DNA from 3 places in the Acidaminobacter sp. QWL-03 genome. Region 3 is predicted to be linked to each of the others. Evidence: predicted binding sites of a transcription regulator. Region 3 holds the regulator's gene; each other region holds the start of a gene.
The links. The regulator HrcA, encoded in region 3, represses chaperone genes, less so after heat shock. The targets are predictions, from matches to a motif close to TTAGCACTCNNNNNNNNNGAGTGCTAA.
Positions count from the first base shown of each region.

Region 1: the regulator HrcA is predicted to act here: its motif matches at 5,323-5,349, upstream of AC4PHM_RS08650 (DUF5320 domain-containing protein).
Region 2: the regulator HrcA is predicted to act here: its motif matches at 2,145-2,171, upstream of AC4PHM_RS14320 (co-chaperone GroES).

Region 1 is NZ_CM178752.1:1,877,022-1,884,254, forward strand. It holds gene malQ (4-alpha-glucanotransferase) at 1-246, opposite strand, end outside; gene AC4PHM_RS08625 (efflux RND transporter periplasmic adaptor subunit) at 589-1,824, shown strand; gene AC4PHM_RS08630 (ABC transporter permease) at 1,821-3,038, shown strand; gene AC4PHM_RS08635 (ABC transporter ATP-binding protein) at 3,083-3,874, shown strand; gene AC4PHM_RS08640 (hypothetical protein) at 4,209-4,367, shown strand; gene AC4PHM_RS08645 (DUF134 domain-containing protein) at 4,451-4,819, opposite strand; gene AC4PHM_RS08650 (DUF5320 domain-containing protein) at 4,876-5,169, opposite strand; gene AC4PHM_RS08655 (TetR/AcrR family transcriptional regulator) at 5,360-5,926, shown strand; gene AC4PHM_RS08660 (cupin domain-containing protein) at 5,954-6,274, shown strand; gene AC4PHM_RS08665 (OsmC family protein) at 6,297-6,707, shown strand; gene AC4PHM_RS08670 (prenyltransferase/squalene oxidase repeat-containing protein) at 6,830-7,233, opposite strand, start outside.
Region 2 is NZ_CM178752.1:3,077,020-3,084,252, reverse strand. It holds gene groL (chaperonin GroEL) at 1-1,619, opposite strand, end outside; gene AC4PHM_RS14320 (co-chaperone GroES) at 1,728-2,012, opposite strand; gene AC4PHM_RS14315 (heavy metal translocating P-type ATPase) at 2,681-4,981, opposite strand; gene AC4PHM_RS14310 (ArsR/SmtB family transcription factor) at 5,070-5,438, opposite strand; gene AC4PHM_RS14305 (IS110 family RNA-guided transposase) at 5,678-6,976, opposite strand.
Region 3 is NZ_CM178752.1:623,729-630,961, reverse strand. It holds gene dnaJ (molecular chaperone DnaJ) at 1-638, opposite strand, end outside; gene dnaK (molecular chaperone DnaK) at 755-2,587, opposite strand; gene grpE (nucleotide exchange factor GrpE) at 2,673-3,248, opposite strand; gene hrcA (heat-inducible transcriptional repressor HrcA) at 3,267-4,295, opposite strand; gene hemW (radical SAM family heme chaperone HemW) at 4,589-5,719, opposite strand; gene lepA (translation elongation factor 4) at 5,832-7,233, opposite strand, start outside.

The DNA of each region.
Region 1 (7,233 bases), 1.3 Mb from region 3:
GAGATACCCCAGCTCAATAAAGGTTTTTAGATCTATAAAATAGGGGTTTCCGGCAAAGGCCGACAGGCACTGGTAGGGAGAATCCCCGTAGCTTGTAACGCCGAGGGGCAGAATCTGCCAGTTCCTTTGACCCGCCGCTTCAAGAAAGTCGACGAAATTGTAGGCGGATTTTCCGAAGTCACCTATGCCATAAGGACCCGGCAGAGAGGCGATGGGTAACAATATGCCGCTGGAGCGCTGTGTCATGATGTTCACCCCTTGTGGATTGATTTGAGTTGACAGTTTGTTTAAAGCAAAGTCATGTTATTCATTTCTACCCAACTATTTGGAGGCGTCACAGATTCTGTGGCGTTGATAATTTATTGTCAACATTTAGAAATTTAAGGGTATACATAACCATCAGAATCTCATGGAAAGCGGTGACGAATGGTGACTATCGGCAAAATAAAAAATATCTTTTCGGACAGATTCTGCTGTATTCTTAACACAATTTTTGGGTATAATATTATTGTTGTTATCATTTCAATTTTGATTTTATTATATTTATTCTCATAAACCATAGAAAATCAAGGGGTGTTCCAGTTGAAGATGAAGAAATGGATTCTATCAGGCGTTGTAATAGTTGTCGCCGCATCCGCATTTGTATTATGGAATGGTCGAAGTGAGCCACTGATGGATTACTGGGTGGTACAGGAGCAGCCTTTTACGCAAACGGTGACGGCGTCAGGAAAGATTCTGGCTGCCCAAAAAATTGAAATTAAGTCAGAAGTGTCCGGTACTTTGAGCAATTTTTCGCTGAATGTCGGTGATGCCGTTGCAGAGGGGCAGACGCTTTTTACACTGGATGGCAGTGATGTCGAACGCAGCGTCCAGGAGCGTCAGGCAGCTTTAAGCGCGGCAAGGGCGCGCTACCGCGCCGTCACGGAGGTATCCCTCCCTACCGCCCAGGAGACTGTCAGACAGCTTGAGGCGGTGCTGGAACAGCTGAATAAGCAGCTCGAAGATACCAAGGTTCTATTTGAGAGCGGTGCCATGGCAAAAACTGCTGTGGATGATCTGGAACACCAAATTACCCTTCAAATGTCAAAGATTGCCTCAGCAAAAGCCTCTGCCAACGCTTACGCCTCCGGAGGCGCTTCAGTTTCGGAAGCCGCGGCCGGTGTCAGTCAAGCCCTTGAAGCCTTGGAGACCGCTAAAAATCAGCGTCTAAAATATGCTGTCGCTGCCCCGTTTTCCGGAACAGTCCTCGAGCGTCTTCGCGAGCCTGGCGAATATGTCCAGGCGGGTACGACACTTGTGACGTTGATTGACCCTTCCAGCTACTATGCCGAGATTGAGCTTGAGGAGCGAAAAGTGGGATTGATCGAGATTGGCCAGCGGGTCCTGGTGTGGCCTGAAAGTTATCCGTCCAAGGCTGTTGAGGCCTCCGTCTCAAAGATCCTGCCAAAAGTGGAGGACGCTACTGGAACCGTTAAGGTTCAGATCAAGCTGGCCTCGACTGCTGATTTTCTGATTGAGAATCTGTCCATCCAGACGGAAATTGTCATTCGTACTTTGCCAGCCGCCATTATACTTCCTGCCCAAGCTTTGTGGAATGCCGAGGCTTCAGAGGTGCTCGTCGAGCAGGATGGACGCGTTGTCAGCAAACCGGTGAATCTCGAGGCGGTTGGACTTTCGGATTATCTTGTACTTGAAGGTTTGAGTGTCGGTGAAGCTGTGCTGGATCCGGCTTCTGAGCTGGCACCAGGCGACGAAGTAATTTTAGCCGATGGTGGCGGCAAGAGCGCCACCGCTTCGGATGACAAGTCGGGTGAGACGCCATGATCTTCGAGCTGAAAATTGCCCTTCGCTTTCTCAAAGACGGGCGCGGACAGACGACTTTTATTCTGCTGGGCATAGCCATTGGGGTTGCCGTACAGATCTTTCTGGGCACCCTGATTAGCGGTCTTCAAAAGGACCTGGTCAATGGCACCGTAGGCTCGAGCCCCCACATGACGTTTTCAGCAGCTGAGACTGCTGAGGCCAGCGGTCTGGGTTCGACGAACGGCTTTGTCGCTGCCAGCGCAGGAAATTTTTCCAGACAGGAAAAGACACTGGACAATTGGCAGCCCCTTCTGACAACCTTGGACCAGGCGCCTGAGACGACAGCGGTTTCTCCCGTCGCTGAAGGCAGCGGTTTTGTTTTGAAGAGTGGGGAGCGTTGGCCTATTCTCGTTCGCGGCATTGAGCCCGAGCGTGCAAACGACATCTACGATTTAAAAAGTAAGCTGAGTGCAGGGACTTTTGTCGTCGAAGGGGATCAAGTGCTTATAGGGACGTCGTTAGCCGCAGAAGCGCTGCTTGAGGCAGGCGATACCTTTACCCTGGAACTCCCCGGTGGTCAACGCCAAAGTCTGACGGTGGCCGGAATCTTTGATCTTGGTAACAACAGCCTCAATGAGACCTGGCTGTTTATGTCGTTGTCCCGAGCTCAGAGACTTCTGGGCTTAGGGGATGACATCAGCCGCGTCGAGGTCCAGGTGGAGGATGTTTTCGCGGCAGACCTGCTTGCTGAGGGTTATGAGAAGCAATTTATAGGCATTAAGTCAGAGAACTGGAAGGTTCAGAACGCCAGCCTGTTGTCTGCCCTCACCAGCCAAAGCAGCTCGTCGCTGACGATTCAGGCCTTTGTTCTTTTAGCGATTACCCTTGGCATAGCCAGCGTTCTGGCGGTATCAGTTGTACAAAAATCAAAGCAGATTGGCATCCTCAAAGCCATGGGAACCTCAAGCGCCAGCGCCAGCAGAATCTTTTTGTTCCAGGGCGGCATACTGGGTCTGATCGGTTCCGTCATAGGCAGCGGCATGGGTTATGCCCTGACACAGGCCTTCCTTTGGGGCACATCCATTCAAACCGGGGAAGCGTTGTTTCCCCTGGAGTTTGACCCGGCTGCGGCAGGCGTGATCATCGCCATTGCCACCGTGGCCAGTATTGTGTCTGCGCTGTTTCCTGCGAGACGTTCGGCCAGTTTGAACCCTATAGACGTTATCAGGGGTTAATATAATAACCGCGTTCTACTCTGTACAGTAAAGGAGCGATTCCTATGGCATCTCCACTTCTCGAAGCCAGCGAATTGACAATGGTCTATGGCACGGTGGTTAAAACCCACGCCCTTAAAGGGGTTAACCTGACTATAAATTCCGGTGAGTTTTCAAGTATAATTGGCTACTCCGGTTCGGGAAAAACGACTCTGCTCAACATTCTGGGCACACTGGACCGGCCAACCAGCGGGACGCTGCGCCTCCTGGGTGAAGACATCACCAAGATGAGCGATGCGCAGCTGGCCGTTTTCAGAAACCGCAATTTAGGGTTCATCTTTCAGTTCCATCATTTGCTGCCGGAATTTACTGCCCTCGAAAACGTCCTCATGCCGACCTGGATCCAGTCCAGAAATGGCAGTATGAAAATGGCGTCACGGGCGAAAGAGCTATTGGAACTGGTTGGCCTCAAAGACCGCATCAACAACAAGGCCACGGCGCTATCCGGCGGCCAGCAGCAACGGGTCGCCATTGCACGGGCCCTGATTAATCAGCCCCAGCTGATCCTGGCAGACGAACCCACTGGCAATCTCGACTCTGAGACCACAGAGCAGGTTTACGATCTGATGCGCAATATCAATGCCAATTTGAAGTCGGCCTTTGTCGTCGTCACACATAACGACCACATTGCCGCCAAGTCCGACCGCATCATTGAGATGAAGGACGGTCTGATTACAAGGGATTATCCGGCAGCGGCCATGGACAACGACGCTGTTTGGAGCGAAATAGCACCAAAATATTGCCGTTACTGTAACCGCGAGCTGGAAACCGACGGCGCGACAGCGCTGCTGCTATGAAGCTACAGTCGCGGACAGACGTGTACCTCGCTCCGCTGCGCTGCGCTTCGGTCACGGGCCGCGCCCTATTCAAATAAATATGATGTCGTGGATCAGAGAGCAATCTCTGATTCACAACATCATATTTATTTGTGCACGCCTGTTAGCCTTCGCGCAAGTTGGGGACGCGGACGGTTTTCAACTTGGGGACTGACACTAACTTCACTTTAGGGGGGACGGTAATATTTCTGTAACATTTCAAAAGTCCTATTGTCACAGGCGTATTTCAGGCGTATGATTAATCCACAGGAAGTTGTCATTAACCCCGACTTTCTAGCGGAAAGGAGTTGTTACTATGTCAGAAAAAGACCTTGAAAAGATGAAGCAATTCCTCGAGGAAAAGAAAAAGAAAGAGCAGCACAGCAGCCATCAACATCCTGGGAAAACCCATGGACAACACGCCAACACAAAAGGCTTCCACAATACCAAATCCGGCGGTCCAATCAGCAAATAAAATTAGTGCCATTTAGCAATTCAGCACATCAGATCGACAAAAAAGACGACCCGAATTCAATCGGAGCCGTCTTTTTTTATTTGTCATTTATTAATATTCACTGTCCCGCCCTGCCTGTGGCGGCGCTTGTGGCAGCCCGGGCCGCACTGTACTTCATCTTTATCACAAAGTCTGTATTCGCCGCCTTCAATCCTCAATATGACACCATTGACCAGAGACTGCGCCAGCTTATGTCTCGCGCTGGTATAGATCCCCTGAACGGTTGTCCTTGCGACATTCATATGCTTAGCGCATTCCTCCTGAGTGAAACCAACCAGATCAATTAAACGAATCGTCTCATATTCATCTACAGTCATAATGACGACATCTTCCCGCTGATCAGAGTCCATTGGGCCAAAGCTTGTGTTCTCTGGCATACTGCAGACTTTTCTCCATTTCATTGGTCTTGGCATTTTTTCACCCCGGTTTTCATGATCTAAAACAGCATATTCCAATGCGTTTGCTTTTATTATTCTTGCATTTTTTTGTTGATGGCGTCAAGTTGTGCTTCTAGAATTTTCTTTTGTTCAGCTAAAATTTCTTTCTCTGAAGCTGCGAACGGCGGCTCATCTGTCCCATAATCCACAAAATATCTCCCTAAGCCTCTTCTGCAGCCTATCCCACGGCCCATGCCTCTGGCGAAACCAAAACCCTTGCCTCTTCCAAAGCCCATGCCTTTGCCAGCACCGGCAAAGCAGCCTCCAAAACCTCGTCCTGTCATTGGGCCTGCGCCCATTGGCCCTGTACCATCTCTTCCTGGCATTTTCATCTTCTCCTTTCAAAATAGTTTATGACATATGTTTCTTTGAATTCAATTATACCCATTTATCGACATATGTCAATTACATCAGTTTATTTAATACTTTAGTTCATTAAATAACCTTGAAAAAATCATAATGATTGATTAGAATATGAATGAGCGCTCATTCATATCGATTGAAAGGACTGTCCAAATGAAGAAAGATCTGATCGCTGACTCCGCTATCGAACTGTTGGCTGAAAAAGGCTACGCCAACACTACGACTCGCATGATCTCAGAAAAAGCCGAAATTGCGGTTGGCACCATCTATACCAACTTTAAAAACAAAGAGGGCATTCTGGATTATATCTTTCAGACAGAGTTTGATAAGCGTGATGCTTTTTTAAAAATACTCCTGTCAACCCATAGCTCTTATCTAGATAAATTAAATCATTTTCTGGATTTTCACTTCTATGAGCTCTCCAAAAATGAAACACTGGCACTTGTTTTGATTCAGGAAAGCAGTAATCCTGAGCTCTCACACTTGCCAGGCATTCAAAGCTTCCTGAAGCAGATTCCGGACTTCTTCAAGACCCTGTTAATTGAAGCCATGGCGCAAAATGAAGTCCGCCAGCTAGATCCGGGACTCACCGCGGAAATCATTTTCAGCACCATTAGAGGTACCGTTCTGAACGTCGCAGGCAAAAGAGCTTTAAATGACTCTGAAGGCACTCAGAAAGAATTGAAAGCCTTCATTACGCACGCCATCCAAAAAGTATAAACCCAAAAAAACAAGGAGGAATACCCCATGCACATTATCAGAATGAATGAAATTGAAGGCAAGAAAAATCCTAGAGGCGTTGTCGCAAAGCAACTGATCAGCCACGAACATACCCGCGTCATGAATCTTAACTTGAATCCCGGCGACGAAGTTTCCGCCCACAAAGTCCCAGTGGAAGTTTTCTTCTATGTAGTGTCAGGCACCGGAACAATTCAGATCGGTGATGAAAAAGCGGTCGTCAAAGCGACGGATATTGTCCTTTGTCCTGCGGAGACAATGATGGCACTTTGGGCAGATCAGGGCGAAGCTTTCAGCGTACTCAATGTTAAGACGCCAAACATAAAATAGGAATCTTAAAAGGAGTTTTCAGATGAATGTCAATATTAAATGGAGCGGTAAACAAAATTTCACAGGTGAAACTATAAATGGCCAGCTCATTCCAATCAGCCCGGATAAAAATGAAATTGAAATGATTTCACCGCCGGATCTGCTGCTGATGAGTCTTGGCAGCTGCACAGGTTTGTTTATACTGCCATCGGCAAAAGCAATGGGGATTGAGCTGGCTGACTTCGAAATCAGAGTCACAGGGGTCAAAGCAGAAACGCCACCAAAGCTATTTGATGAAATCAACATTTTCGTGAAATTTGTAGGGAATCTTAATTCAACCGAGGCAAACGCGATCTTAGAAAAAGCACATGAAAAGTGTTTTGTCCTCAAGAGCCTGAATCCGAACATAAAAATCAACAATTTTATTGAAATAGAATCGCCCCTTCAATTATAAAAAGCAAGAAAAAGTAAGAAAAGGCAAGAAAAAGTAAGACAGAGCCACAAAAAAGAGAGAGGAACGGTGCGGCTAAATGGAGCCCCCCGAATCCTCTCTCTCTTTTTTACCCAAGTCTCACTTCATTTTTCTGCATCTGCATGATTCCCAAACGCCCTCAAAATCCTATAAGCCCTCATTGTCAGCCATTTTGACGGCTTACCCTTCTTTTCTATGGTCACTCGCATCTTCCCATTGAAAGAGTTTTCCAGTTTCCAGAGACCATCGGCCATCTGTTTATCTTTGAGGATCCGGATCCCGTCGTCAAGTCGCGGATCATAGCACCGCAGCTCCGCGAAAAGGCCCAACAATTCAAACACGTCCGTCTGATACATCAGCGGAAATCCGGGCCTCAGCCAGCCAGGACGGGCGATCTGCCCCAGGTCATGACTCTTTTTGTAGAGATGATGCTTCAGGAAATACGCTTCCATAGCGACAAGCTGCCGGTCAACCGCCTCATTTCGACGATTCTCGGGAATCGCCGCCA
Region 2 (7,233 bases), 1.2 Mb from region 3:
ATCATGCCCGGCATGCCGCCGCCCATTGCAGGGGCCGCATCCTTGGAAGGAATGTCGACAACTGCTGCCTCAGTGGTGAGGAACATAGCGGAAATGGAAGATGCGTTCTGAACTGCGGATCGCGTGACCTTTGTCGGGTCAACAATGCCCGCTTGAAGCATATTGACGTACTCGCCGGTGAGTGCGTTGAAGCCGACGCCTTTGTCTGCGTTCTTCACGTGCTCAACGATGACGGAGCCTTCCTGGCCAGCATTGATGGCGATTTGGCGAACCGGCTCTTCGAGCGCGCGGGCGATGATCTTCGCACCTGTCTTCTGGTCGCCTTCGAGGCTTTCGATCAGCTTGTAGATTTCAGGAAGCACACCAATCAGCGCTGTGCCGCCGCCTGGGACAATACCTTCTTCAACCGCTGCGCGAGTCGCGTTAAGAGCGTCCTCGAGGCGGAGCTTCTTCTCTTTCATTTCGACTTCCGTCGCGGCGCCAACCTGGATGACCGCTACGCCGCCGGCGAGTTTCGCCAGGCGCTCCTGGAGCTTCTCTTTGTCGAAGTCGGAAGTGGTTTCTTCAATTTGGACGCGGATCTGGCGGATGCGTTCCTGGATGTTGCCGTGATCGCCTTCGCCATCGATGATGGTCGTGTTGTCCTTGCTGACTTTGACGGACTTGGCGCGGCCAAGGAGGGACACGTCAGCGGTCTTGAGCTCGTAGCCGAGTTCCTCGGAAATGACCGTGCCGCCTGTGACAGCCGCGATGTCTGCGAGCATAGCTTTTCTTCTGTCGCCAAAGCCAGGGGCTTTGACCGCCACGCACTCGAAAGTGCCGCGGAGCTTATTGACGACCAGCGTGGAGAGGGCTTCGCCTTCGACATCTTCAGCAATGATCAGGAGCTTTCTGCCTTGCTGAACGATTTGCTCGAGGATTGGGAGCACTTCCTGGATATTGGAGATCTTCTTGTCCGTGATCAGGATGTACGGGTTTTCGAGGACCGCTTCCATCTTGTCCGGATCAGTGATCATGTATGCGGAGATGTAGCCGCGGTCGAACTGCATGCCTTCAACCACTTCGAGCTGAGTGCTCATGGTCTTGGACTCTTCAACCGTGATGACGCCGTCCTTGCCGACCTTTTCCATTGCTTCTGCAATGAGGTCGCCAATCGTTTCGTCGCCTGCGGAGATTGACGCAACGTCCGCAATATCGTTCTGCGTTTCGATGTTGACGCTCATGTCCTTGAGGCCTTCTACGGCAAGTTTGACTGCTTTCTCAATGCCCTGCTTGAGGATCATTGGGTTCGCGCCAGCCGCGACGTTCTTCACGCCTTCGCGGATGATCGCTTGAGCGAGGAGGGTTGCGGTCGTGGTGCCGTCGCCGGCGACGTCGTTGGTTTTGGTCGCGACTTCTTTGACGAGCTGGGCGCCCATGTTCTCGTAGGCATCTTCGAGTTCGATTTCTCTGGCAATGGTGACGCCGTCATTCGTGATCAGCGGCGCGCCGAACTTCTTGTCGAGAATGACGTTGCGGCCTTTAGGGCCGAGGGTGACTTTGACCGTATCTGCAAGTTTGTTGACGCCGGCTTCGAGCTTGCGTCTCACTTCTTCTGAATACATGATTTCTTTAGCCATGTAGGGTTAACCTCCTGTAGTGAATGTTGGATTATCAGTATTTAAGCACTGATGTGCCGTTTTCTTTGATTGGTGATTGGTGATTGGTGATTGCTAAAGCGCTTCTATTTATTCAACGATTCCCAAAAGCTTGGACTGCTCAATAATGGTGAACTCTTCGTTGTCGATCTTAACTTCTGTACCGGCATATTTTGGGAAAATGACTTTGTCGCCAATTTTGACTTCCATGACGATTTCTTTTCCGTCAATGACGCCGCCCGGACCGACAGCGACGACTTCCGCGATCTGAGGCTTCTCTTGAGCCTGACCAGGAAGCACGATCCCGCTTTTTGTTTTTTCTTCGGCTTCGAGCTTGCGGATGACCACGCGCTCGCCTAAAGGTCTGATGTTCATGTTGAATCCTCCTGTTCATATAATTGAGATGAAAAACTCCCGGCACTTCCTGCTTGAGAAGAGCGCCGAGAGCCATAAACCTAACGCTCTGGAACTATCATAATATAATTTCTGATAATTATCAATAGTTTTTTGGCACTCAATTGATCGGAGTGCTAACAAGTTTTTGAAGGTTGGGGACGCGGACAAGTTTTGAGTTGGGGACGCGGACGGTAATGGTTGTGCAATAGTCAAACTCAATTTTGTTTATTATTCTATTTGTCCATCATTTATTATTTCCGTCAATAAGTCACTTTCAAAACGCTTATTCTTTGTTTGTTCCGAATACCATTCTCCCGATCCCCTGTTTTGACCCTCTTCAGAATTTGTCACTTCATTCCGCTTAAGACATTTCGACCCTCTGTTCTGATGATGAGCAAGGTCGACGGAAGCTGAAAAAGGCCGTGCCCAGCTGAGCTGGGCACGGCCTCTTCCAAACGAAGGTGACGCGGATAGGTGACTTGTGGGGGACGCGGACAAGGGCAGAAATGGAAGTTTGGATACGACTCAGTGCCTTGGTTCGATTGAGAGTGAGAATAATTCTCGCATGCTCTGGTACAAAAACCATTTCTGTCCGCGTCACCAATTTAAAAGCTGTCCGCGTCACCTACCTTAACTACCTTAAATATCTACTTATGCACCCGCATCGAATTCAAAATGGCCAGGAGGGCGACGCCTACATCGGCAAAAACCGCTTGCCACATGGACGCGAGGCCAAGGGTGCCCAGACCCAGCACCAGCGCCTTGATCCCAAGAGCCAGAGCAATGTTCTGGCGCACCACAGTATTCGTCTTCTTGCTGATCTGAATGGCTTCGGCCACCTTATCCAGGTCGTCATTCATGATGACAATGTCCGCGGCCTCAATGGAGAGATCCGCTCCGAGGCCGCCCATGGCAATGCCTACATCGGCAATGGCCAGAGCCGGCGCGTCGTTGAGGCCGTCGCCCACAAAGACGACCTTTCGTCCGCGGCGTCGGGCTTCCTCAATAGCTTTAACTTTACCGTCCGGCAGCAGCTCGCTGAGAACCAGGTCCAGCCCGGCATCGGCGCCTATGGCCTCTGCGATCTCTTTTCGGTCGCCGGTCAGCATAACCACTTGGCCCACGCCTTCCCGGCGCATTGCCGCCACCGCCGCCGCAGAGGTCGCCTTGATCTGATCGCTGACGTCAATGGCCCCAAGCCACGCGCCGTCGACCACCACGTGAACCCGGGTCAGCTGGCCGCCGCTGACGCCCGGCTCAATGCCCAGCTCCTCCAGCAGCCTGGCGCTGCCCACGTGCCAGAGGCGGCCATCGTAGGTTGCCCGAACGCCGCGGCCTGCCAGTTCCTCGTAACCCTCAATCATTCCAAAGACAATCCCCCGGGCTTTGGCCTCTTCGGTGATCGCTTTGGCAATGGGGTGATTGGAGAGATGCTCCAGCGCCGCGGCTCCTTCCAGGAGTGCCGCCTCGCGGGTGTGTCCGTGGATCTGCGCCACCTTAAACTTGCCCTCGGTGATAGTGCCCGTCTTGTCCAGGAAGACCGTGTCAGCGCCCACCAGCGCCTCCAGGTAGTTGCCGCCCTTGATGAGAATACCTCTCGACGACGCCCGTCCAATGCCCCCAAAGAAGCCCAGCGGTACTGAAATCACCAGTGCGCATGGGCAGGACACTACCAGGAAGATCGACGCCCGGTACAGCCACGTCGTCCAGCTGTCCCCGGTGACCAGCGGTGGCACAGCAGCGATCAGGGCAGCGATCAGCACAACCGCAGGTGTGTAAACCTTCGCGAAGCGCGTGATGAACCGCTCCGTGCTGGCTTTCTTGTCCGCCGCAGATTCGATCAGCTCAAGAATTCTGCCGATGGTCGAGGATTCATAATCCGCACTCGTCCGAATCCTGAGCACGCCGGTCTTGTTGATGCTGCCGCCGAAGACCGTCGACCCCGGTGCGACTTCCAAAGGAAGGGATTCGCCGGTGATGGCGGAGGTGTCCAGGACGGCCATGCCGCTTTCGACTATGCCGTCCAGCGGAATGCGCTCGCCGGGCTTGACCAGGATGAGGCTGCCGCTTTTGACGAATTCGGTGTCGATATCGCGGATGTCTTCAGGCGCAGCTTGTGTCTCAGACTGCGGCTTCAGCTGCGTCGAGTCGGCTTGAGCTGTCACCATCGGCAAAAACGTCTTGCTGAGAGGCTGTGCCAAACGTGCAGCCGATGGTCCCTCCTCCTGCACCTTCGCCTCCAGGATTAAGTGGGTCTTCTCGACCTTGATGTCGATGAGGGAGGCGATGGATTTTCTGGATTTGTTAACGGCATAATCTTCGAACAGCTCACCGACCCTGTAAAACAGCATGACGGCCACGGCCTCCGGATATTCGCCTATGACCCAGGCGCTGAAGGTGGCTATGGACATGAGGAATTTTTCCTCAAACCAGTTGCCCTGCCTGAGGTTGTTGAAGGCGCCAAGGAGGACACCTCGGCCCGCCAGCAGGTAGGCGACCACGTAGATGCCTATTCTGACTGGATCTGGCAGGATCCCCAGGGCACTGCCCAGCATGGCGCCAAAGTATAAACCTGCGCCTATGAGGAGCTCTGTTTTATCTCGTTTTTCCGATGCGTGACCATGAGTATGTCCGTGGTCGTGGTCATTGCTGTGATCAAGGTTATGGCGCTGAGTTTGAGCCAGATCCTTGACGCCAACGTGAGGCTCGAAGCGGTGAACGACTTCGGTGATTTTATTTTCCAAAAGCTCCGGCGTCGGCGATGAATCACCTTCCGCGGTCTTCACGATCAGTTTTTTGGACGCGAACCGCAGGGTAGCTATTTCCACCTCCGGCAGGGCGTTGACGGCCGTCTCAATCTTGGCCGCGCAGCTGGCGCAGTTGAGCCCGGTCAGTTCGTACTGAAATTTTTGGGGCTTGCTGTCTGTAGCAGCTTGGGTTGTGTTCATGGGATCCTCTCCTGTCAGTACGCTTGCCAATTCGGGCAGCGCGGGGTGCTCACTTGCGCTTATGATGAAGTCGATTATTATTGCGATATTACTCGTGGCTCAAGTGAACCAGGCCGGCGTTCATGATGGCAGCGACGTGCTCGTCGTCCAGCCTGTAATAGATCACCTTGCCGTCCCGGCGGTTTCTGACCAGCCGCGCCTGCTTCAGAATGCGGAGCTGATGGCTGATGGACGACTGGGTCATGTTGAGGACGTGGGCGATGTCGCACACGCAGAGCTCCGAATGGGCCAGTGCGCTTAAAATACGGATCCGCGTCGAGTCCCCCAGCACTTTAAAGAAGTCCGCCAGGTCGATAAGGCTTTCCTCAGGATGCTGCTCCGCTTTAACTTTTTCCACCACGTCTTCGTGGATGATGGCGCAGTCGCATTTATACTCATTTTGTACCTCGAGATTCATAATTTGGTCTCCTTTTCGATTGAACATATGCATATCTGTTCATGTGTTCAATTAAATTATATGCCTAAGGGACCACCCCGTCAAGATAAAAACACGGGGACGCGGACAACTTCTGAGACCAGCTAAGGAAAGTCAATTCTTTTCTTTAAGAAAGATAAAAAAATTGAGTTTAAAAAATGGGTACAACAAACTAAGCCATTGAAAAGTACGAACAATGGCTATTTTTCAATTCCATTGAATCAGGCAGCTATAAGTTGTAGTTTTGCCGCTCTCCAGGATTGGTGTTCTTCTGGCTGTCTGACTTCAAATGGCTTATCATCTCGCAATACTGCAAAAATATAGTGTAATAGCTTATGCATAACTGCAACGAGTGCAACTTTTTTCTTCTTGCTTCCACATTTTTTCTGATAATAGTCCCTCAGGATTGGGTTGACTTCCTCGCCATTGCTCTTAGTACTTATTGCGGTTAATGCAACCGTAAACAGGACTCTTCGCCCAATTCGAGTGCCTCGTTTGGAGATCTTATTTTGATCCCCTTTAAACTTCCCTGATTCGTTAACACTTGGATCAATGCCAAAGTATGCAACAAATGCCTTTGGGGACTTGAACATCCTAAAATCACCGATCTCGGCGATCAGTGTTACAGCGGAAATGTAGCCTATTCCAGGGAGTTGGTCTATCAGCTCGATTTGACGTTTAACTGTTGCCGGAAAGTCCATAGAATTAACAATTTCACGGATCTTGTTAACGATGCTTTCCAAATTCTTTTGAAGACTTATGATATTATCCACACAGATTTTTATCTTAATCCCCAGCATTGAGAATTCCATGGGCATAGAAGCAGCATTGGAAGCATACTCAAGTAGTCCATCCACTTTCTTCGAAGCCCAAGACGCACCTTTACGACCATGTTTAGCAATCAATTCTATGAGTATAGAGCGCTCCGCAGATAAGATATCCATAGGGGTTGAAAAGTCCTTTAGAAGCGCCAAAGAGGCTTTGCCATAAGGCTCTGAGAAGACTTTTCTATATCCAGGGAACAGTAGATAAAGATCTGTGCTAAGCCGGTTTTTCATTTCAGTGATAGTATCAGAGAGTGAATAGTACTCTCTTACCATCATACGAAGTGCGAGGACTTGGGGCTCAGGAATAATTGAAAACTTAACGTTTTGATACTTCGCAAGTTTTGCAATCTTTTCAGCATCTTTTGAATCGTTTTTCACTTTTCTTATGTCAAGATTTTTGATAGAATGTACAGACAAAGGGTTGAGGACAAATCCTTTGAGGTCATTCGATCTCAGAAAGAAGAAGAGTGGTAAATGAAAGATACCCGTAGATTCTACGAAGTAGATGGGCTTTCGTTGTAACCGCTCTTCTTCGTTTTTGAGAATCTCTAATAGTTTTTGGAATCCAGAGGGGTTGTGATCAATTCGAAAAGGTTTTCGAATCAGAGCACCCGACGGCTCTAACATGGCAACAAAAGAAAACTCTGAAGAGACATCGAAGCCCACTACAAAATCATCAATAAATCGGGACAAAACTAGCACAACCTTTCGTACAGAATGAATCAGAGCTTCCACTGTATGAAGAACGTCTAACAAACTTGCGTTTGAAACGGGTAACACACGAAGGTGGCCCAACCAGCTAAACATCGAATCGTTCTTGTGGAGTGACACTCTTAATCGCGGATAAAGCCTCGAGATGAGGGATCCAGTTGGGGAGCATGTCTATCTCTCTGACAAGTGAGATTATAACATCATGTAGACTGGCTTTCATCAACAATTGAGCCTCTGAT
Region 3 (7,233 bases):
CCTTTACAGGTGTGACAAGGTTTATCTATTGTTTTGCCTGTTCCGCCGCACGCTTGACATGGGCGTACGGAAATTGTCTCGCCAAAGAGACTGCGCTGGGCATATTTAACCTCGCCTGCGCCGCCGCACTGAGCACATGTATTGACCTTTGAGCCTTCCTCTGCACCAGTGCCGCCACACGTATGGCAATCTTCAGTGCGATAGAACTCGATCTTTTTTTCGACGCCAAAAGCAGCCTCAACAAAAGTCAGTGTTAAGTCCACCCTGAGGTCCGCACCTTTAGTCGGACCCGCGCGTCGTCCGCTTGAACGGAAACCGCCGAATCCGCCGCCGAACATTTCATTCAGGATGTCCTCAAAACCGCCAAAATCGCCAAATCCGCCAGCGCCGCCATATCCGCCAGTATTCTGGTTTACGCCGGCATGCCCGAACTGATCATAAAGATTGCGTTTTTCCGTATCGCTGAGAACTTCATAGGCCTCGTTGATCTCTTTAAATTTCGCTTCAGACTCTTTATTATCCGGGTTTTTGTCGGGATGGTACTTCATCGCCAGTTTTCTAAACGCTTTTTTTATTTCATCCTCAGAGGCACCTCTGGCGACGCCTAGAACCTCATAATAATCCCTTTTGTCCAAAATCCCTACCGCCTTTCTTTCGATGGATCGGTAAAACACCTGTGCATAATAGATTTGCAAAGCGTCCAGTAAGCTCAAGCAAGCTAGAATTCACTGGACGCCAGGCGTTTTTTCAGTTATTAATCCACGACTTCGTAATCGGCGTCGACGACTGTATCGTCGCCCGTAGGATGGGATGTCGAGTCACTTGCGCCGGCATTAGCCTGGGCTTCTTGAGAGGCTTTTTCATACATTTTTTGAGCGATCGGATGGAAAGCGTTGGTCAATGCTTCAACTGCTGCCTTGATGGCTTCTGCGTCGCTGCCTTCCAGAGCTTTTTTCGCAGCTTCAATTTTCTCTTTGAGATCTGCTTTTTCTGACTCTGTCGCGCCATCGCCAATTTCGCCGAGAGCTTTTTCAGATTCGTAAATCATGTTGTCTGCGTTGTTTCTGACTTCTGCAAGCTCTTTGACCTTGAGGTCTTCTTCGGCAAACATTTCTGCTTCTCTGACTTTCTTCTGAATCTCTTCTTCATTCAGATTGGTTGTGGCAGTAATTGTGATGTGCTGCGTTTTGCCTGTGCCGAGATCCTTGGCACCAACATGAACAATACCATTGGCGTCAATGTCAAAGGTGACTTCGATCTGTGGCACACCGCGTCTTGCAGGAGGAATGCCGTCGAGCTGGAAGCGGCCAAGGGTAACGTTGTCTTTGGACATAGGACGCTCGCCCTGAAGGACGTGAATATCAACTGCAGTCTGGTTGTCAGCCGCAGTGGAGAAGATCTGGCTCTTCTTGGTAGGAATGGTGGTATTTCTCTCGATCAGCTTGGTGAAGACACCGCCAAGGGTCTCGATGCCAAGAGAAAGCGGTGTGACGTCCAGGAGCAATACGTCGTGAACTTCGCCGGAGAGGACGCCTGCCTGAATGGCAGCGCCGAGGGCGACACACTCATCCGGGTTAATGCCTTTATGCGGATCTTTGTTGGTGTATTTCTTGACCACAGCCTGTACTGCAGGTGTCCTTGTAGATCCGCCTACAAGGATGACCTGATCGAGCTCGCCGGGTTGAAGGTTTGCGTCTGCAAGGGCTTTCTTGAGCGGCTCAATGGTCAAATTTACCAGATGCTCTGTCAATTGATCAAATTTCGCGCGGGTCAGGTCCATGTTGAGGTGAAGAGGACCATCTGCAGTCGCAGTGATAAACGGCAGGTTAATATTAGTAGTTTGAACGGTTGAAAGCTCTTTCTTCGCTTTTTCAGCCGCTTCTTTGAGGCGCTGATGCGCCATTCTGTCTTTTATGAGATCGATGCCATTTTCTTTTTTGAAGCTGTCAGCAAGGAAGTTAACGACAACTTCATCAAAGTCATCACCACCGAGGTGGTTATTGCCGTTAGTCGCGAGAACTTCGAAGACACCGTCGCCAATTTCGAGGACGGAGACGTCAAAGGTACCGCCGCCAAGGTCAAAGACGAGGATTTTTTGCTGCTTGTCTGTTTTGTCGAGACCATAGGAAAGTGATGCAGCAGTCGGCTCGTTGATAATTCGCTTGACGTCGAGACCCGCTATTCTGCCGGCATCTTTGGTCGCCTGGCGCTGAGCGTCAGAGAAGTACGCAGGTACAGTGATGACCGCTTCGGTGACTTTTTCGCCGAGATAAGCTTCAGCATCTGCCTTGAGCTTCTGAAGAATCATAGCGGAGATATCCTGTGGCGTATAATTCTTTCCGTCAATTTCGACATGGAAATCTTTACCCATGTTGCGCTTGATGGAAGCAATGGTTCTCTCAGGGTTCGTGATCGCCTGACGCTTAGCGGTTTCTCCGACGAGTCTTTCCCCGCTCTTGGTGAATGCAACTACGGAAGGGGTGGTTCTGTTGCCTTCCGCGTTTGGAATTACAACCGGCTCTCCGCCCTCGAGAACAGAGACACAGGAGTTGGTGGTGCCAAGGTCAATACCTATAACTTTTGCCATTCTGATTTCCTCCTAATATAAATTCAGATTAATTGTCATTTATAATTGATGAGAGACAGACTCACAACACTGCACGTCAAGTGGATCAGTGCGCGGCTACTTTAACCATGGACGGACGAATCACCTTTTGGTTCAAGGTGTAGCCTTTTTGGAATTCATCGAGGACCGTTTCAGGCGCTACGCCCTCAGCAGCTTCAGTCATAACTGCGTGATGCATGATCGGATCAAAGATTTGACCGACTGCCTCGATGGATTCAACACCATAGTCCTTCAAGAGGTCACTTAAACTTTTGCGAATCATTTCTATACCACTGATAAGATTTTTGTTCTCTTCACAGTCGTAATCCACCGCGCTCAAGGCTCTGTCGAAATTGTCAAGAACCTTCAGGAGATCGACGACGAGTTTTTCGTTGCCATATTTGATCAGTTCCTGCTTTTCTTTTTCGACGCGCCTTCTGTAGTTCTGATATTCAGCGGTCAGACGCAGGAAGGCATCACTTTTAGCGGCCAACTCCTCCGTCAGGCGCTGAATTTCCTTGTCTGCGCCATTTTCCTGGGGCTCGGGCGTTTCCAGGTGACCATCGGCCACCCCATTTTCTTTTGACTGAAGCGGATCCATTTCAAGTACTGGTTCCTGCTCCTTATGTGTTTGTTTTTTCAATCTTTACACCTGCCTGTCTTATAAGTGGATGCCTGAAAAAAGCTCGGATAGAGTTTCCCTTATATAGTTTACCATAGTCATGGAATGACCATAATCCATGCGGGTGGGTCCCAATAGCGCGATTTTGCCGGCTGGTGAATTATTGACTCGGTAAGGGGTCGACACCACACTGCAGCTGGAAAATGCCTCAAGACCAATTTCCGAACCAATTCTGACGGAAATACCTTCATGCTCGAGAACACCGATCAGACGTTCCACAATTTTGTTTTGTTCGAGGGCCTCCGATAGCAATTTGGCCTTCTGTCGCTCTTCAAAGTCCTGCATGGCATAAATTCTGTCTTTACCTTCAATGACATACTCAAGTCGGTCGAATTCCCTGAACGTCTCCCTGACAATGGGGAGAAGATACTCAAGGACTCGGCGGTACTCTGGGTATTCCACCATGAGGGCGCCCATCTTCCTGATGTCGATCTCTTCAATATGGCGCTCGTTGAACCGCTCCCGAATAAGATCCGAAAGGGTGTCCAGCTCATTCTGCTCAACATCTACGAAATCGATTGGGATAGACTTAAAAACCCCTGAATCTGCTACAAGAATCATCAACACTTTCGAATGGATGATTTTGACCAGTCTGAAGTTCGTCAGCCGGCTCTTCTTGAATTGCGGCAATGAAATGACAGACACCATGCCGGTCAATTGACTCAGCAGTTGAGCCGCCTGTCTGACCACATCCTCAACCTCGATCAGGTTGCCGTGAAGCAGCCCTTTGATAAGGTCCATCTGATCCTTATCAATGGGGCCGTCTGTCAGCAAACGGTCGACATAGAGCCTGTACCCTTCCTCTGAAGGAATGCGCCCCGCCGATGTGTGAGGTTGAAGCAGGTACCCCAGCTCTTCGAGGTCCGCCATTTCATTTCTTACGGTCGCGGAACTGATGCCTACCGGGAACTTTTTGGCTATTGTTCTGGAACCTACGGGCTGAGCGGTATCGATGAAGTCATCAATTATCAGCTTCAGGATCCGCAGCTTGCGATCGTTGATTTGCATGCCTTCACATCCTTGTTGTTAGCACTCATGTTTGACGAGTGCTAACTCGATCAAATTTAGAATACCACCGCCTCTTCCACCTGTCAAGGGTTTCTCTGAAAAACGCAGAAAAAGGAACCAGAGGAACCAGAAAGAGAAATCCTGAAGTGCGGGTGGGATATAAAAATGGATGTGAAGGGAATCCTCAGTGTTCTTCGGTCCCTTAACATCCATTCTCTCTATTCAATCGAATAGGGTGTCTCGGGTCATTGGTACATCTGCCCGTTTCCCCCTGCAAATCTATTCAGCAAAATTCATTCAAACAATTCAACAATAACCGCGTTGGCAAAATCCAGTCCCGTCTCTGTCAGTCTTAGGCTATCCTCTTTCAGGTCAATCCAACCTGTCCCTTTAAGTTTGTCTACGGCAGCCTTCTTTTCATCTAGAAAGGATTTTCCGTATCTCGCCCGATACATTGAATAGGAGATTCCCTCAGAAAGTCTGAGGCGCAGCATAATCCACTCTTTTTCGTCCTCCTGAGGGCTGATAGCTTCCTCAGAAATAACAGGCAGCGTTTCACGGTTCAGATCATGAATATATCGGTTGAGATCCGAGGTGTTCTCATAGCGCACGCCATTCAGATACCCGTGGGCAGACAGTCCGATGGCCGCATAAGAACCACAGTTCCAATAATTCAAATTATGCCGGCAAGCTTTTCCCGGCTTCGCGTAGTTGGATATCTCGTAATGTTGGTAACCATGCTCACCCAAAACTTGACGAATTCTGTGGTCCATCTCCCGTTCCAGAGTTTCCTCCGGCAGCTTCAGAAGACCCTGTCGCTCCATCCTGTCAAAAGGCGTCCCCTCTTCAATTTTCAAGCCATAAGCCGACACATGCTCAGGATCAAATTGCTTTACCCAACTCAGGGTCTCTTCAACGGTGGCTAAAGTCTGTCCAGGCAGTCCTGTCATCAGATCCAGGTTGATATTGTCGAAACCCGCCCGGCGCAAGGCATTAGAAGCGGTTGTGACCTCTTCTGGCGAATGGATGCGGCCTATGGCCTTCAGCAGGCTGAAATCCATGCTTTGGACGCCCATACTGAAGCGGTTGACACCAATACTTCTCAGCGTCTCTGCCAAAGTCAAATCAACGGATTCCGGATTGCCTTCAACGCTCCATTCTGTCAGTGAAGACAAGTCAAAATGGCATTCAAGCAGCCTTGCGAGTCTTTGCCAATCCTGGGTCTCAAGCAGTGTGGGTGTTCCGCCTCCAATAAAAATGGTTTCAGGCTTTAACAGGCCATATCGGGCCGCATGAAGCTGCACTTCCTTCTCAAGGGCGTCCATATAGTCCCCTCGCCGGCTCAAATCCGGCATGGAGCAAAAATCGCAGTAGTAGCACTTGCTCCTGCAGAACGGAATGTGTACATATAATCCCAGACTCATTTGGCTCCTCCATTTCAGTGACCGGCTGCGGCATGCAGCACGTTTTCCCAAAACACGAACGCGGCTCTTCTCAGGTCCATCCCGGAGAAGAGCCGCACTTAGAATGCTCTGGCTATTTGCTGTCGTCGTATTTGAGAACCTCGAGGAATGCCTGCTGAGGTACTTCAACAGAGCCCAGCTGACGCATCTTCTTCTTGCCTTCCTTCTGCTTCTCAAGCAGCTTTTTCTTACGAGAAATGTCGCCGCCGTAGCACTTGGCCAGCACGTCTTTTCTCAGCGCGCTGATGGTCTCCCTGGCAATGATATTGCTGCCGATGGACGCCTGAATAGGCACCGCGAACTGATGGCGCGGTATGACTTCCTTAAGCTTCTCGCAAATAACGCGGCCTCTCGATACAGCTTTGCTTGCATGCACGATCATAGAGAAAGCGTCGATCAAATCTTTGTTCAGGAGGACATCCAGTTTGACCAAGTCCGACTCGCGATATTCTTTAAATTCATAATCCAGCGACCCGTAACCGCGTGTTTTGGACTTCAGTGCATCAAAGAAATCGTATATAACTTCGTTCAGCGGGAGTTCATAATGAAGCCTGACCCGCTTTGCATCCAGATAATCCATTGAGAGCATGACGCCTCTTCGATTCTGGCAAAGTTCCATAATATTGCCTACATATTCAGTCGGACAGAAAATATGTGCATCTACAATAGGTTCTTCCATTGTTAAAATAGACTGGCGATCCGGCAGATTCGTTGGATTCTGAACCATAACTACTTCGCCGTCTGTTTTGGTAATTCTATAAATAACACTTGGTGATGTCGCGATCAAATCCAGGTCGAATTCACGTTCAAGACGCTGTTGTATAATTTCCAGATGCAGGAGCCCCAGAAAGCCACAGCGGAATCCAAAGCCAAGGGCAACTGAAGTTTCAGGTTCGAAAGTCAGTGCGGCATCATTGAGCTGAAGTTTTTCAAGAGCGTCGCGGATGACATCATAACTTTCGCCTTCTGCCGGATAAATGCCGCAGTAGACCATAGGCTGAGCCTTTTTGTAACCCGGGAGCGGCTCTGGCGCAGGCCGGTCCGCTTCTGTAATGGTGTCACCCACCCGACAATCTATGACGTTCTTGATGCTCGCCGTTATATAGCCGACATCTCCTGCCTTAAGAACCCCGACTGGTGCCGCGCCAGGTATAAAGATCCCCACCTCGACGACCTCGAAAACTTTTTTCGCAGCCATCATCATGATTTTTGTCCCTTTTTTGACCTGGCCCTCTTTAATCCGGACTATTGCCACCGCACCCCGATAGGAGTCATAATAAGAGTCGAAGATCAGAGCTTTCAACGGTCCTTCTTCGTCGCCCGTTGGCGCCGGCACTTTATGTACCACAGCCTCAAGAACATCTTCAATATTCAGGCCGTCTTTGGCGGAAATCAACGGCGCGTCCTCAGCCAGGATCCCAATGACCTCCTCAATTTCATGCTTGATTTCATCCGGTCTTGCGCTTGGCAAGTCA